Regions from separate parts of the Bacillus sp. CPT56D-587-MTF genome, predicted to be linked through region 2. Evidence: riboswitches for the same ligand, from Rfam matches in the RefSeq annotation. Region 2 holds a riboswitch; each other region holds the start of a gene.
The links. A riboswitch is a leader RNA that binds a small molecule or an ion and turns the genes downstream of it on or off. The one in region 2 is predicted to bind S-adenosylmethionine.
Positions count from the first base shown of each region.

Region 1: another riboswitch for S-adenosylmethionine. It lies ahead of metK (methionine adenosyltransferase); the one in region 2 lies ahead of AC3WVZ_RS25860 (peptide ABC transporter substrate-binding protein).
Region 3: another riboswitch for S-adenosylmethionine. It lies ahead of mtnK (S-methyl-5-thioribose kinase); the one in region 2 lies ahead of AC3WVZ_RS25860 (peptide ABC transporter substrate-binding protein).

Region 1 covers NZ_JBYTEF010000001.1:4,404,502-4,410,070, forward strand. The annotation lists gene AC3WVZ_RS22715 (hypothetical protein) at 1-31, shown strand, start outside; gene AC3WVZ_RS22720 (GNAT family N-acetyltransferase) at 103-627, shown strand; gene metK (methionine adenosyltransferase) at 669-1,868, opposite strand; SAM riboswitch class I at 2,038-2,159, opposite strand; gene pckA (phosphoenolpyruvate carboxykinase (ATP)) at 2,388-3,974, shown strand; partial or broken gene AC3WVZ_RS22735 (IS1182-like element ISBth7 family transposase) at 4,225-5,569, shown strand, end outside.
Region 2 covers NZ_JBYTEF010000001.1:4,981,333-4,986,901, forward strand. The annotation lists gene AC3WVZ_RS25845 (GRP family sugar transporter) at 1-778, shown strand, start outside; gene proC (pyrroline-5-carboxylate reductase) at 1,064-1,867, shown strand; gene AC3WVZ_RS25855 (aldo/keto reductase) at 1,869-2,702, shown strand; SAM riboswitch class I at 2,855-2,959, shown strand; gene AC3WVZ_RS25860 (peptide ABC transporter substrate-binding protein) at 3,092-4,732, shown strand; gene AC3WVZ_RS25865 (peptide ABC transporter substrate-binding protein) at 5,138-5,569, shown strand, end outside.
Region 3 covers NZ_JBYTEF010000001.1:3,662,262-3,667,830, forward strand. The annotation lists gene AC3WVZ_RS18740 (PadR family transcriptional regulator) at 1-229, opposite strand, end outside; gene AC3WVZ_RS18745 (3-hydroxybutyrate dehydrogenase) at 426-1,202, shown strand; gene AC3WVZ_RS18750 (YvrJ family protein) at 1,232-1,393, opposite strand; gene mtnA (S-methyl-5-thioribose-1-phosphate isomerase) at 1,461-2,522, opposite strand; gene mtnK (S-methyl-5-thioribose kinase) at 2,519-3,700, opposite strand; SAM riboswitch class I at 3,791-3,932, opposite strand; gene AC3WVZ_RS18765 (carbon-nitrogen family hydrolase) at 4,004-4,867, opposite strand; gene AC3WVZ_RS18770 (pyridoxal phosphate-dependent aminotransferase) at 4,882-5,569, shown strand, end outside.

The DNA.
Region 1 (5,569 bases), 580 kb from region 2:
CGCAGGTAAAGCACGTCAAATGAAAGGTTGATTACATATGTTCCAGAAGAAATCAATCCTTTGTAAATCATGTGAAAAGGAAATACAAAAGGAGGACTTACATTGTTTGAATCAAACCGTATCCAGTTACGAAAGTTTTCCGAAGATGATATTCTAACATATTATAAATGGCATAATGATATAGACGTTATGAGTTCAACTACTCTCACTCTTGATAAATATTCCCTTCAAGACACAGAAAAACTTTGCCAGCAATTTATTCATTCTTCGGACTCTAAGAGCTATATCATTGAAGAAAAATCTACGCATCTTTCAATTGGTATTACTTCTTTAATTCATATTGATTCGTATAATCGAAACGCTGAATGTATTATTGATATTGGTAACAAGGATTACTGGGGGCAAGGTTATGGGAAGGAAGCTTTCACCTTATTATTGGATTATGCATTTTTAGAATTAAATTTACATCGCCTTTCTTTACGAGTATTTTCTTTTAACGATAGAGCAATTAAATTATATAAATCACTCGGTTTTCAACATGAAGGAACTTGTAAAGAAGCTATATTCCGCAATGGCAATTGGCATGACATTGAACTCTTCGCTTTATTCCAACGTAATTATAAATAAAAAAAGCTTTGCGCTCACCGCGCAAAGCTTTTTTTCATATATTATAGACCAGCTTGCTCTTTTAAAGCTGCTGCTTTGTCTGTACGTTCCCATGATAGATCTACATCAGTACGTCCAAAGTGGCCGTAAGCTGCTGTTTGTTTGTAAATTGGGCGACGTAAGTCTAGCATTTTAATAATACCAGCTGGGCGAAGATCGAAGTTGTTACGAACTAGCTCTACTAGTACGTCTTCAGATACTTTACCAGTGCCGAATGTATCAACTGAAATTGATACTGGTTGTGCTACACCGATTGCGTATGCAAGTTGTACTTCTGCTTTTTCAGCAAAACCAGCTGCTACGATGTTTTTCGCAACATAACGAGCTGCATATGCTGCAGAACGGTCAACTTTCGTTGCATCTTTACCAGAGAATGCACCGCCACCGTGGCGAGCGTATCCACCGTAAGTATCAACGATGATTTTACGTCCTGTTAAACCAGCATCACCTTGTGGTCCACCAATTACGAAGCGGCCAGTTGGGTTAATGAAGAATTTCGTTTCTCCATCCATTAATTCTGCTGGTACTACAGCTTTAATTACGTGCTCTTTTAAGTCGCGATCGATTTCTTCCCATGTAACATCTGGGTGATGTTGTGTAGAAATTACGATAGTATCAACACGTACTGGTTTACCATTTTCATCATACTCAACTGTAACTTGCGTTTTTCCATCCGGACGTAAGTATGATAATGTATCATCTTTACGTACTTCAGTTAAACGGCGAGCTAATTTGTGAGCAAGCGAGATTGGAAGTGGCATTAACTCTTGTGTTTCATTACATGCGAAACCAAACATTAAACCTTGGTCTCCTGCACCAATTGCCTCAATCTCAGCGTCAGTCATTTGACCTTCGCGTGCTTCTAGCGCTTGGTCAACACCCATAGCGATGTCAGCAGATTGCTCATCGATAGATGTTAAAACTGCACAAGTTTCTGCATCGAATCCGTATTTTGCGCGTGTGTAACCAATGCCTTGAATTGTTTCACGAACGATTTTTGGAATATCTACGTAAGTAGAAGTCGTAATTTCCCCCGCTACCAATACTAAACCAGTTGTTACAGTTGTTTCACAAGCTACACGTGCATTTGCGTCTTTTGATAAGATCGCATCTAAAATTGAATCAGAAATTTGGTCACAAATTTTATCTGGATGTCCTTCAGTTACAGACTCAGATGTGAACAGATGACGTTTTTTTGTCATGTGGTAAACCTCCCTACAGTAATTGTATATATTGTACGGAACTCATCCTTAATTTGCCACAAACTGCGACATACATTTATTCTCCCACACAAGCATACAGAAAAACCTTTCCTACTTTACATAGAGGAAAGGTTTAATTTGCTACTTGCATACTGCTTTTTGCCCTTCGCTCTTATCGTTCGAGACCTGTAGCCTCGCACAGGTTTTAGCACCTATTCACCTGTATTTACCACTACAAGTGAGGTTGCTGGGCTTCATCGGGCCTGTCCCTCCGCCAGCTCGGGATAAGAGAGTATCCGTCCCAACCTATACTAAAGAAATGATATTCATTTGTCAATTAATATTCACATTTTCCTGAAAGTTTTTCTCAATACGCCTGAAATGAAATATTAATAGGGAAATAATGCATTCACACAAACAAAAAGAAATAAATAGTATACATTATTTATATAATTGTGTTATACTCTTGTTGGGGATTACGAGAAATATTTCATTAAATGAAAAGGATGGTATATAAATATGAGTACTGTGAATGTCCAAATTGGTTTACACGAATTATTGAACGGAAGCAATGCACAGATTCAACTAAGTGTTCCGCAATTAGTGGAAAAAGTATTAATGCGAAATGAAGGGAAATTAACTTCGACTGGTGCCGTTTCTGCTTCAACTGGAAAATATACAGGACGTTCTCCTAAAGATAAATTTATTGTGAAAGAAGCATCGGTTGCTGACAAAATTGCTTGGGGAGCTGTGAACCAACCGATTTCTGAAGAACATTTTAATAAATTATATACTAAAGTTTTAGAATACTTAAAAGAAAAAGAAGAGTTATTCGTCTTCAAAGGATTTGCAGGCGCTGACCGCAATTACCGCCTACCAATTCAAGTTATTAACGAATATGCATGGCACAATTTATTTGTACATCAATTATTCATTCGTCCAACTGAAGAAGAATTAACAACTCATGAATCAGAGTTCACAATTGTTTCTGCACCGAATTTCAAAGCTGATCCAGCTGTTGACGGTACAAACTCTGAAGCATTCATTATGGTTTCATTCGAAAAACGTATCGTACTAATTGGTGGTACAGAATACGCTGGAGAAATGAAAAAATCAATCTTCTCTATTATGAACTTCTTATTACCTGAACAAGATATTCTTTCTATGCATTGCTCTGCAAACGTAGGTGAAGAAGGCGACGTAGCACTATTCTTCGGTTTATCTGGAACAGGTAAAACAACATTATCTGCTGATCCAAACCGTAAACTAATCGGTGATGATGAGCACGGTTGGTCTGATAACGGTGTATTCAATATTGAAGGCGGTTGCTACGCGAAATGTGTAAACCTTTCTCACGAGAAAGAACCACAAATTTTCGATGCAATCACATTTGGATCTGTTTTAGAAAACGTTATCATTAATGACCAAACACGTATCGCCGACTACAACGATACTACTTTAACAGAAAATACTCGTGCTGCATACCCTATGCATGCGATCGACAATATCGTACTGCCAAGTGTTGCTGGACACCCAAATACAATTATTTTCTTAACTGCTGATGCATCTGGCGTATTGCCTCCAATCAGTAAGTTATCAAAAGAGCAAGCTATGTATCATTTCTTAAGTGGTTACACTAGTAAACTAGCAGGAACAGAGCGCGGCGTTACATCTCCGCAAGCAACATTCTCAACTTGCTTCGGTTCACCATTCTTACCACTTGATGCATCTCGCTATGCTGAAATGCTTGGTGAAAAAATCGAGAAACACGATGCGAAAGTATTCTTAGTAAACACTGGCTGGACTGGTGGCGAATACGGCGTTGGTAAACGTATGAACTTAGGTTACACTCGTGCAATGATTCAAGCAGCATTAAACGGTGAACTTGCGAAAACTGAAACAGCTAAACATGACATCTTCGGTCTTGAAGTTCCACTTCACGTACCAGGTGTACCTGACGAAGTGTTAATGCCTGAACAAACTTGGGCTGATAAAGCTGCTTACAAAGCAAAAGCAATCGAACTTGCAAATGAATTCAAAGCTAACTTCAAAAAGTTCGACAGCGTATCTGAAGACATTATTAACTTAGGCGGTCCAATCGCTTAAATTAAAACTTTCTGTTGGAATAACCCTTTACTCATATGAATAAGTGTCGTGTAACCGTAAAGTTTCGCGTACTCACCGACAAAACCCAATGCGGCTTAACGGTTACACACACTTACATAAAAAAGAAGCTTACGTGAAAACGTAAGCTTCTTCAGGCTGTGGAGAAAGTCTTCTCCACAGCCTGTTTTTGTGTCTGAACCTCTTTTTATGTGTCAACACTGATAAAAAAGAGGAAAAGGAGAGATTTTTTATGATGGGTGCTTTAAAAAATCATCGTGATGAGCGTGTATCTGTTTCTGTAGAAGAGTTGGTTCCACAAGAACATTTCCTTCGTGCAATTGAAGCGACAATTAGTTTTGATTTTATTGAAGAGAAGTTACGCCCTTATTACTGTGAAAACAATGGACGCCCGTCCATTCATCCTATTGTTTTATTTAAGATGATGTTTATTGGATATTTTTACGGTATTCGTTCTGAGCGTCAATTGGAAAAGGAAATTAAAACGAATATTGCCTACCGTTGGTTTTTAGGGTTTTCTCTATCGGATACTATTCCGGATCACTCTACAATCAGTTGGAATCGTCGTACTCGTTTTATTCATACAAATATTTTCGAAGAAATTTTTGATGAGATTGTGAGACAAGCGACGGAGCACCGGATGGTAGGAGGACGTGCACTGATGACAGATTCTACACATATTAAGGCCAATGCCAATAAAAATAAATTTGTACATAAATATAAAAAAGAAAAAGCAAAGTTTTATATAGACGAGCTAGAAGCTGCGGTAATCGAAGATCGTGAGGTACATGGAAAAAAGAATTAAAACCTAGAAAGGAAAGTGATACCCCTACCAAAAAAACTCGTATAAGTACAACGGATCCAGATAGTGGATTTTTAATGAGAGATGGAAAACCAAATGGTTTTCATTTCTTGGATCATCGTACGACTGATGCGAAGTACAATATTATTACAGATACCTATGTAACGGCTGGAAATATGGCAGATTCCGAGCCGTATTTAGCACGCCTCCAAGCTCAGATTGATAAATTCGACTTCAAAGTAGAAGCTGTTGCCCTTGATGCTGGCTATTTTACAGGATATATCTGTAAGAAACTATCAGAACGGAATATATTTATGGTGATGGGGTATCGCCGATTTGGAAAACGGAATAAAGAAGTACCGAAAAGCCAATTTAAATATGTAGAAGAAATGAATGTTTTCGCTTGTCCGATGGGATGTATTCTAGAATATGTAACAACTGATCGTGAAGGATACCGTCAATACAAATCGAATCCAGAAGACTGCGCTGTTTGTCCGTTACGTGAGGTGTGCTTTTCAAAGAAACAAAAACAAAAAGTTATCACTCATCATGTGTGGGAGAAATATAAGGATATTGCTAGAAAAAACAAGCTAACAGCTACAGGGAAAAGGTTGTATAAAGTACGCTGTTCCACTATAGAGCGAAGCTTTGCAGACGCCAAAGAACTACATGGCTACCGCTATGCCCGGTTTCGAGGGCTGAAGTCTGTCCAAATGCAAGCTTATCTCACCGCAGCTTGTCAAAACATGAAAAAAATAGCCCTCCACCTGACCAA
Region 2 (5,569 bases):
TGGTGCATATAGCCAAACGGTAGGTATGACAATCGGTGCTCTATTCTTCGCAACAATTATGTATGTATTTACTCAACCAGCTTTAACAATGACAATCTTAATTGTTGGTTTTATTTCAGGTTTATTCTGGGCTTTAGGACAAGTAAACCAATTAAAAACAGTTGAAAAACTAGGTGTTTCAACTACTGTAACGATTTCTACTGGTATGCAACTTGTTGCAACTTCTATCTTTGGGGTTATCGCTTTCCGTGAGTGGACTACTACTACAACGATCATTCTGGGAACGATTGCAATCCTATTAATCGTAGTTGGTGTTGTATTCACATCATTAGATGATAAAGAAAATGCTCAGCCACCTGGACAATTGAAAAAAGGACTTCTTACTTTAATTGTTTCTACTTTCGGCTATCTTGTATATGTAATTATTATTCGTTGGTATAATATCGATGGTTGGTCTGCTATTTTACCACAAGCAGTTGGTATGTTTGTTGGTGCGGTTGTACTGACGTCTAAACATAAACCATTTAACAAATATGCAATCCGTAATGCTTTGTCTGGTTTACTATGGGGAACTGGAAACTTATTCTTACTTCTTTCATTACCACGTGTTGGAGTAGCAACAAGCTTCCCATTATCTCAAACTGGAATCGTTATCTCAACATTCGGTGCGATTGTATTCTTAGGTGAAAAGAAAACAAAACGTCAATTGATCTTTATTGCACTAGGTAGTGTTTTAATTATCGGCGGCGCTGTATTACTTGGTATGACAAAAGCATAATCTTATATTCTATTAGTAAACCCCTGAAGCATATGTACTTCAGGGGTTTTTTAATTCTAATTATTTTCTAGATATAATTATTTGTATGTTCTTGCCCCTTATAATTGCTCTTCCACTCTAGCAAACCAGCTACACATATAAAGAGATTAATAATAGCTAATATTAGCATGAATTTCCTCCTTCTCATTATCCATTCCATCTACGGTAAGTCTTTTCTTTTTACAAAATTCTCTTAAAGATGATATCGTTTTTATAACATATCTCTACTAGAAAGGAATAAAGGATATGCTAACTAAACATCGAATTTTATTTATTGGTGCCGGTCGTATGGCAGAAGCTATATTTTCCGGATTACTTAAAACAAGCAAAGAGTACATCGAAGAAATTATCGTCTCTAACCGAAGCAACATAGAAAAGCTAAAACAGTTACAACATCAATATAATGTGTCTACTACAACAGATTGGAAACAGCATGTTACATCTGTTGATACGGTTGTTTTAGCAATGCCACCTTCGGCTCATGAAGAGTTATTAGCTGAGCTATCTCCGTTAATATCAAATCAACTAGTCGTAACAGTAGCAGCTGGCATTGGACCATCTTATTTAGAAGCTAGACTCCCAAAAGGCACGCCTGTTGCTTGGATTATGCCTAATACAGCTGCTGAAATTGGAAAGTCTATCTCCTTATATACAATGGGACAATCAGTAAACGAGATACATCAAGAAACCCTGCAACTACTTTTAAAAGGTATTGGTACTTCGCAACTTTGTACTGAGGAAGAAGTTCATCAGCTTACTGCAGTTACTGGAAGTGCACCAGCCTTCCTTTATTACTTTGCTGAAAGCTTAATTGAAGCAACAAAAAGTTATGGAGTTGATGAAGAAACCGCAAAACACCTTGTCATTCAAATGATTTCTGGCTCTGCTTCTATGCTTGAACAAACGCAAAATCCAGCTAACCTTCGCGAACAAGTAATAACGCCAGGTGGTTCCACAGCTGAGGGTCTCAAAACTTTATACGAATATAATTTTTCAGAGGCAATTCAAAAAGCAGTAGAAGCAACAAACAAAAAAGCTAGGGGGAAATAATATGATTTTAACAAGTTTAAAAGATTATACAACATTACATAACGGTGTAAAAATGCCTTGGTTTGGTTTAGGTGTTTTTAAAGTAGAAGATGGTTCAGAAGTAATTGATTCTGTAAAAGCAGCAATTAAAAATGGCTACCGCAGCATCGATACTGCAGCAATCTATCAAAATGAAGAAGGCGTTGGGCAAGCGATTCGTGAATCCGGTGTTTCACGTGAAGAATTATTTATTACCTCAAAAGTATGGAATAGCGATCAAGGATATGAAACAACGCTTCAAGCATTTGAAACTACATTAGAGAAATTAGGTCTAGAATATTTAGATTTATATTTAGTACATTGGCCTGTAAAAGGGAAATATACTGAATCATGGAAAGCATTAGAAACACTTTATAAAGATGGCCGTGTTCGCGCTATCGGTGTGAGTAATTTCCACATTCACCACTTACAAGACGTATTTGAAATTGCTGAAATTAAGCCAATGGTCAACCAAGTGGAATACCACCCACGTTTAGCACAAGAAGAGTTACATGCATTCTGTAAAGAACATAATATCCAGCTTGAAGCTTGGTCACCATTAATGCAAGGACAACTACTAGATAATCCAACGTTACAAGAAATTGCGACAAAATATAATAAATCAACTGCGCAAATTATTTTACGTTGGGATTTACAAAACGAAGTTGTAACAATTCCCAAATCAATTAAAGAACATCGCATTATTGAAAATGCAAACATCTTCGACTTTGAATTAAGTGCTGATGATATGAAAGCAATTCAAGCTTTAAATGAAGATCGTCGCGTTGGTCCAGATCCAGATAACTTTAACTTCTAGTAGAAAAACCACTGCCATATGCAGTGGTTTTTCCATTTAAGAAAACTGAAAATTTAAACTATATTTCATTTAGTTGACACTTCATTATTCAAGGTGTAAGATTTTGAATTATCAAAGAAACACAAAAATTAATAAAATTTATTCGTTTACTCATTGTATCAAGAGAGGTGGAGGGACTGGCCCTTTGAAACCTCGGCAACAGGTTCATTTTGAATACTGTGCCACTTCCTGCAAGCTTTATGCTTGAAAGATAGAATGAGGGACTTCGTTTATATACGGGTGCATAACTTGTACGTAAAAATCCCTCTTTCTCAATATGAAAAGAGGGATTTTTTATTTTTCATTTCCCTCATCATCATCCAAACTTAATTATTTAGGAGGAAAATCAAATGAAAAAGAAGTTTGTACCCGGTATTGCATCAGTTGTAGGAGTAAGTATTTTATTAACTGGTTGCGGTAATTATAAAAACGAAGCAAGCGGAGCAAATGCAAAAGACGAGGCACCTAGTAAACAGGTTTTAAACTTATCTTCACCTACTGAAATACGAACAATGGATACGGCTCGTGCTACAGATACTGATTCTGGTCAAGTAATGAGAAACGTATTTGAAGGTTTGTATAATCTTGGTGAAGGTAACAAACCTGTTCCTGGTGTTGCAAAATCTCATGAAGTAAGTGGCGATAAAACGAAATACACATTCCATTTGCGAGATTCAAAATGGTCAAACGGCACTCCTGTTACAGCTAAAGATTTTGTGTTCGCTTGGCAACGTGCCGTAGATCCAGCAACAGCCTCTGAATATGCATTTTTATTCTTTGATATTAAAAACGCAACAAAAATTAACAACAAAGAACTTCCAGCCGACCAACTTGGTGTAAAAGCAGTTGATGACCATACGTTTGAGGTAGAATTAGAGCGTCCTGTTCCTTATTTTATTAGCTTAACAGCGTTCCCAACATTTCTACCAATTAATGAGGAATTCTTTAAAGTACAAGGTGATAAGTACGCTTTAGAAGATAATACAATCTTGTACAATGGAGCTTTTACACTAAGCGATTGGAAGCACGAACAAAGCTTTAAATTTAAGAAGAACCCTACCTATTGGGATAAAGATACTGTCAAACTAGAAGAAATCAATTTTAATGTCGTAAAAGAAAAATCAACAGAAGTAAATTTATTCGAGTCAAAACAATTAGATCGTATAAAACTAACATCTGACTTCGTCGATAAATATAAAAAGGATGCTAACTTTAAAGAACGTCCAAACGTAGGCGTACAATTTTTACGTATGAATCAACAAAACAAAGTACTTCAAAACGTTTCTGCACGCCAAGCAATTGATCAAACAATTGATAGAAAATCCTTTGTAAATACGTTATTAAATGATGGCTCTACACCAACATTTGGTCTCGTTCCAAAAAACTTTGCAAAAGGACCTGAAGGAAAAGACTTCCGTACTGCAAACGGCGATTTAACAAAAGTTGATACAAAATCTGCACAAGAGTTATGGAAAAAAGCTAAACAAGAGCTTGGTTCTGAAAAGATAACATTAGAATTATTAACGAGTGATGCTGACCTTGATAAGAAAACTGGTGAATTCTTAAAAGGACAACTAGAAAAGAATCTAGATGGATTAATAGTAAATATAAAACCTCAGCCGCGTAAGCAACAAGTTTCGCTTTTATTAAAAGGTGACTACGAAATCGGAATTGATGGCTGGAGCCCTGACTTTGCGGATCCAATTACATTCCTTGAGCTATTTACAACGAATAACCCTTATAACTTAGATCATTACTCTAATAAGGAATTCGATGAAACAATAGCAAAAGTGAAAACAACTTTAGCTGGTGATGAAAAAGCTCGCTGGGAAGCATTACTAGCATCCGAGAAAATATTATTTAAAGACTCTGTTATCGCTCCTCTTTACCAAAAAGGCGAATCTTATTTAGAACGTTCTTATGTGAAAGGAATTGTGCAAGTAGACTTTGCAGGTCAATTAAACTTCAAGTGGACAAAAATTGAAAAATAAAGTGAAACTTTAATAAGCGGGGGTTTCTTCATCCCCACTTATTATTAGCCCACACCAATTGTTTTTTTAGCGAAATATATTAAAAATAGGTTCTCTCACACATGAGAATCTGCTTTTTTAATATATTATTCTGATAAATTAACAATCTATTTTTATTATTGACATATAGTTCTTTTCAGTGTTAATATTCTAAATAATCAAAGAAACAAAATATTTCACCATCAAAATATAATGTCTACTACGTTGAAACATATAACGATAGATTATAGTTCGACATGTATATACATATAGAACACCTGATTACCTATAAACAAATATTTATAATAGGTTTTATCTCCTTCTATAGCTACTTCAAGACACGGACATTATGACGTTACGAACAACACATTTAGGGAGGAACGAACAATGAAGAAAAAAGTTGTACCTGTTGTTGCATCTGTTTTAGGGGCAAGTCTATTACTAACTGCTTGCGGGGGAAATAAAGATAATGCAAGCGGAGCGAAAGCAAACGATAAAGCACCTGATAAACAGGCAATTAACTTATCATTCGCTTCAGAAATTCCAACAATGGATGTTGCAAAAGCAACGGATGGGGAATCCATGAACGTAATGCGTAATGTTTTTGAAGGGCTATATGCAATGGGAGAAGATAACAAACCGATTCCTGGTGTTGCTGAGTCGGTTGACATTAGTCCCGATAAAACAAAATATACATTCCATCTGCGTGATTCAAAATGGTCAAACGGTACTCCTGTTACAGCAAAGGACTTCGTCTTTGCTTGGCAACGTGCCGTAAATCCTGATACAGCAGCTGAATACGCATTCTTATTCTTCGAT
Region 3 (5,569 bases), 1.3 Mb from region 2:
ATGTATAATATTTTCTCTTTGGACCAGATGGAGATTCCTTCATTACGCTTGTTATTAGTCCTTCTTTTTGCATTCGTATTAATAACGGATAAATACTTCCCTCACTCGCCATTGTAAAACCATACTTCGCTAGCTTTTCACTCATTTCATAACCGTATATTTCGCCTTCAGAAATAATAGCAAGTAAGCATCCTTCTAAAATCCCTTTCAGCATTTGACTTGTCGACATAATTCAAATCCTCCTACTATCTTGCTTTACAAGATAGATAAGCGTAAGTATCTTGCTTTACAAAATAGTATAGCAAAGACTATTTTGCAAAACAAGATAGCTAACGATATTTTTTCCAAATGTTTGCAGGAATTTCATTATAGCTTCTCTAAATAGAGCACTATGAAAACTTTATTATGAAGGGATGTTTTTCATCATGGTTACAAATCGAGTTGTCTTTTTAACAGGTGCTGCAAGTGGCATTGGTTATGAAATGGGAAAGGCTTTTGCAAAAGAAGGTGCAAAAGTTGTGATTACCGATCGGCTTGAAGAACGTGCAAAAGAAGCTGCTGAACAATTACAAAATGAAGGTTTTCAAGCTATCGGTTTAAAATGTGACGTTACATCTGAAGAGGAAATTACAGCAGCAATTTCTCAAACAGTTGATCATTTCGGTTCATTACATATATTAATTAACAACGCAGGAATGCAACACGTTTCACCCATTGAAGACTTTCCAACTGAAAAGTTCGAGCTACTAATTCAAATTATGCAAATTGCTCCGTTTATTGCAATTAAGCATGCCTTTCCGATTATGAAACAACAAAAATATGGTCGTATTATTAATGTCGCTTCCATTAACGGCCTTGTCGGGTTTGCTGGAAAAGCTGCCTACAATAGTGCAAAACATGGCGTAATTGGATTAACAAAAGTTGCCGCTTTAGAAGGTGCTACGCATGGTATTACTGTTAATGCCCTTTGCCCTGGTTATGTTGATACCCCCCTTGTACGTAATCAACTACAAGACTTAGCTACTACACGAAATGTACCACTTGAAAATGTTTTAGAAGATGTTATTTATCCACTCGTTCCACAAAAGCGCTTATTACAAGTACAAGAAATTGCAGATTATGCGATGTTTTTAGCGAGTGAAAAAGCTAAAGGTATAACTGGTCAAGCTGTCGTTATCGATGGTGGTTATACCGCTCAATAAAAATAAAGTTTGCTCAAGAAGAGCAAACTTTATTTTTTATCCCGAGGATCTTCGTACTTTATTAATTGCCGCGGGAGCTTCTCAATTGCAACAATTACCCCCTCTAATTTACTTTCAATACGGTGGAGTAAATATAATGTTACAACAATCGGAAACCCTACATTACCTATCATCTTGATCCACTCTTCCACCCTCTTCCCCTCCTTTCATTATATAAGTAAGAGAAAACACTGCATTTAGGCATAAAAAAACAAGCTATTATGTATTAGCTTGTTTTTCAAATAATGATGCAATTTCTCGTTTATAGTCCCCGCGTATAATACCTTTCTCAGTAATAATTCCTGTAATTAATTCATTCGGTGTTATGTCAAATGCTGGATTATAAACATCCGTTCCAATTGGTGCTACTTGTTTTCCAAAGATTTTCGTAACTTCTGTTTCATCTCTTTCTTCAATAATAATTTCGGCTCCAGTTTCTTTCGTAACATCAAATGTTGACAGTGGCGCAGCAACGTAAAATGGGATATTAAAGTACTTTGCTAAAATAGCTAAATTCATTGTCCCTATTTTATTGGCTGTATCTCCATTTGCGACAATTCGATCCGCCCCCACAATAATTGCGTTTATTTCTTTCGTTTGAATAGCATGAGCTGCAGTATTATCTGTTATAAGGGTCACATCAATATTTGCTTGCTTCAATTCCCACGTCGTTAAGCGACCACCTTGTAAAACTGGTCTCGTTTCACACGCATATGCATGTAAACGCACACCTTTCTCTTTTCCAATATAAAAGGGAGCTAATGCAGTTCCATATCTGGCAGTTGCGATACTTCCAGCGTTACAGATTGTTAAAATATTATCGCCATCTTTAAAACATGTTAACGCATATTCCCCAATATTTCGACACACCTCTTCATCTTCCTGTTGAATGCGAAGCGCTTCTTCTTCTAATATTTTTTGCGCTTCTTTTATTGTAGTAATCTCTCGAATAGATTCTCTCATACGATCAATTGCCCAAAATAAATTTACTGCCGTTGGGCGTGATGTCCCTAAATAGTTACAGTCTCTATTAAACTTCTTTTGAAATTCTTCGATATGTAAAGTATTATATTTTTTCGCTGCAAGCGCCAAGCCAAATGCAGCTACAATTCCAATTGCAGGCGCTCCGCGTACTTCTAACATTATGATACTTTTCCAAACCTCTTCAATAGTCGTTAATGTTTTGTATTCTGTGCTATGTGGCAATTTCGTTTGATTTAATACCGCAATTGCATCCCCTTTCCAACTTACAGATCTCGGAACCGTAACGATTGTACTCATGCTTTTACACCCCTTGAAACTGTCTGTTGAAATAATGTTCGAAACAGTTGAATATCAGCACTTTTAGATTCATATTTTATTAGTTCTTTTCCTAAGGATAGCGCTTGTTTCTTAGCTTGAATTCTTGTTTCTTTATTTTCTATTTCATCTAAATCTGCTACATGAGCTAAACCAATTGTTCTACGAATTAGTTCACATCCGGCAAATCCAACAGCATCAGTAAAGATATTTTGCAAAATAATTGGTAACCATTGTTTTTCTTTCGTATATGCTTCTACACCTTCTCCAATCCATAACTTTGTAAAAGTCTCTACAAAATAACTCCACGTCTTTTCTATATGGAAAAATAGTACACTTCTCTTTTCTTCTTCTCTAGATAACGCATTTAATAATAGATTTGCAATAAATTGACCTATGTCAAACCCAAATGGGCCATATGTCGCAAATTCTGGATCAATCACTTTCGTTTCAGAAGGTGACGAAAAAATACTACCAGTATGTAAATCACCATGAATAAGAGTTTCTTTTCTTGTTAAGAACTTATATTTATATTGTGCTACTTTTAGTTTTAAAGTTTTATCACTCCAAAGTTCATCAACCACGAGCTGTAAATCTGGCTCATAATCATTTGTATCATAATGCCCAAACGGATCTGTAAACACTAAATCCTCTGTAATTTTACATAGGTCCGGATTTACAAAGGTACCTTCTAGTATCCTCTTCTCTTCTGACTGTAAACCAAAATCTGAAGTGTAAAATAAAACATGTGCTAGAAAACGACCAATATGCTGGGATAAAAGCGGATATTCTTCTCCGTCTATTAATCCTTTTCTTGTAATTGTTAGTCTTGATAAGTCTTCTATTACCGTTATCGCTAACTCTTCGTCATGACTGTACACTACTGGAACATAATCCGGTACATACTGCGCAAAAATTTGTAATGCCTTGCTTTCAATCGTTGCTCTTTTTATAGACAATGGCCAGCTTTCACCAACTACTTTCGCATAAGGCAGTGCTTGTTTTATTATAATGGATTTCTCTCCATCATCTAATTTGAACACGTAATTTAAGTTTCCATCTCCAATTTCATGACAAATGACATTTGCCTTCTCTTCAAAATAGCCATAATCTTTCGCATATTGTACAGCTGTTATTTCTGTTAATGAATAATATCCCATCTTCTTCTCCCCCTTTTTAAATTCAGAGGTTTTTCTAACATAGAAAAACCTCTTTCCACTAAGAAAGAGGTTTGAAGTTTATCTTCTCTCCTCTTATCTGCCAGAAAGTTTTACTTTCTGCTGGAATTAGCACCGTGCCTTTTGGCGTAATAAACGCCCCATTTCACAATGGTATTACGGTCGGTTGCTGGGCTTCATCGGGCCAAATCCCTCCACCTGCTCTTGATAAGAGTTGTATAATTTTTTGAATTTTTAACTTTATGTTGAAGACTATACCAAGAATAAAAATCACTTGTCAACATTTTATTTGTATAATTCTGGACGGCGATCCGCAAAAACTGGAATTCCTTTACGTACTTCTTTAATTTTCTCGAATTCAAGCTCTCCAAATAAAATTGATTCCTCTTCATTCGCCTCTACTACAACTTCACCCCAAGGATCCACAATTAAAGAATGACCTGCAAACACATTATTCGGATCCTTCCCTGCTCTATTACACGCAACAACATAACACTGATTTTCAACTGCTCTTGCTTGCAATAGCAAACGCCAATGTGCTAAACGAACTAATGGCCATTCAGCTACAACAAATAATACTTTTGCCCCTTTAGCAGTATGAACACGCATCCACTCTGGAAAACGAATATCATAACAAATTGTTCCAGCGCATTCAACATCATCTAGCTTAAATTCGCCCGTACCATTACCAGCTATTAAATATTTATGTTCATCCATAAGCTGAAATAAATGTACTTTACTATATTCGTTGACTAACTGTCCTTCATTATTTACAACATACATCGTATTTGTAACGCCTTGCTCTGTTTGCTTTGCTATGGACCCACCAACAATATGTACATCATATCGCTTCGCCCATTCTATTAACTTTTCTTTCGTTTCCACTCCATCCCTATCTGCAATTTCAGAAAGTCTCGTTAAATCATATCCTGTTGTCCATAGTTCTGGTAAGACGATAACATCTGGCCTTTCCTTCATAGCTTCACTTATTTTATTTTTAGCATTCTCAATATTTTTTTCTACATCTCCAAAAACAATATCCATTTGAATACATGCGACTTTCATTTTTTCAGCCCCATTCTTATTTTTCTCTTTACAAAATACTGGAAAGATTATATCATTTGTCACTAGAATTGTAACAACTTTCAAAAGAGGTGGAAAGTATGAAATTATTTCAACCTTCTGAGATAGTAACATCATTGCCAACACAATTTTTCGCTTCACTTGTTGCAAAAGTTAACAAAGTCGTTGCAGCTGGTCACGATGTTATTAATCTAGGTCAAGGTAATCCAGATCAACCAACACCGCAGCATATCGTAAAAGCTTTACAAGATGCTGCCGAAAAGACCATTCATCATAAATATCCGCCATTTCGCGGACATGAAAGCTTAAAGGAAGCCGTGGCTACATTCTATAAACGTGAATATGGCGTCGAATTAAACCCAAAAACTGAAGTTGCTATTTTGTTTGGTGGGAAGGCTGGACTAGTAGAATTACCGATTTGTTTTACAAATCCTGGTGATACGATTCTCGTTCCGGATCCAGGTTATCCAGATTATTTATCAGGGGTTGCTTTAGCAAAAGCACACTTTGAAAGAATGCCACTTATTGCAGAAAATAACTTTTTACCAGATTATACGAACATTGATGCCTCTATTGCAGAGCGTGCAAAATTAATGTTTTTAAACTATCCAAATAATCCTACCGGTGCTACTGCATCAAAAGATTTTTTTGATGAAACCATTCACTTTGCTAATAAACATAATATATTAGTTGTTCACGATTTTGCTTATGGCGCTATCGGATTTGATGGTCAAAAACCTGTTAGTTTCTTGCAAGCAGATGGTGCGA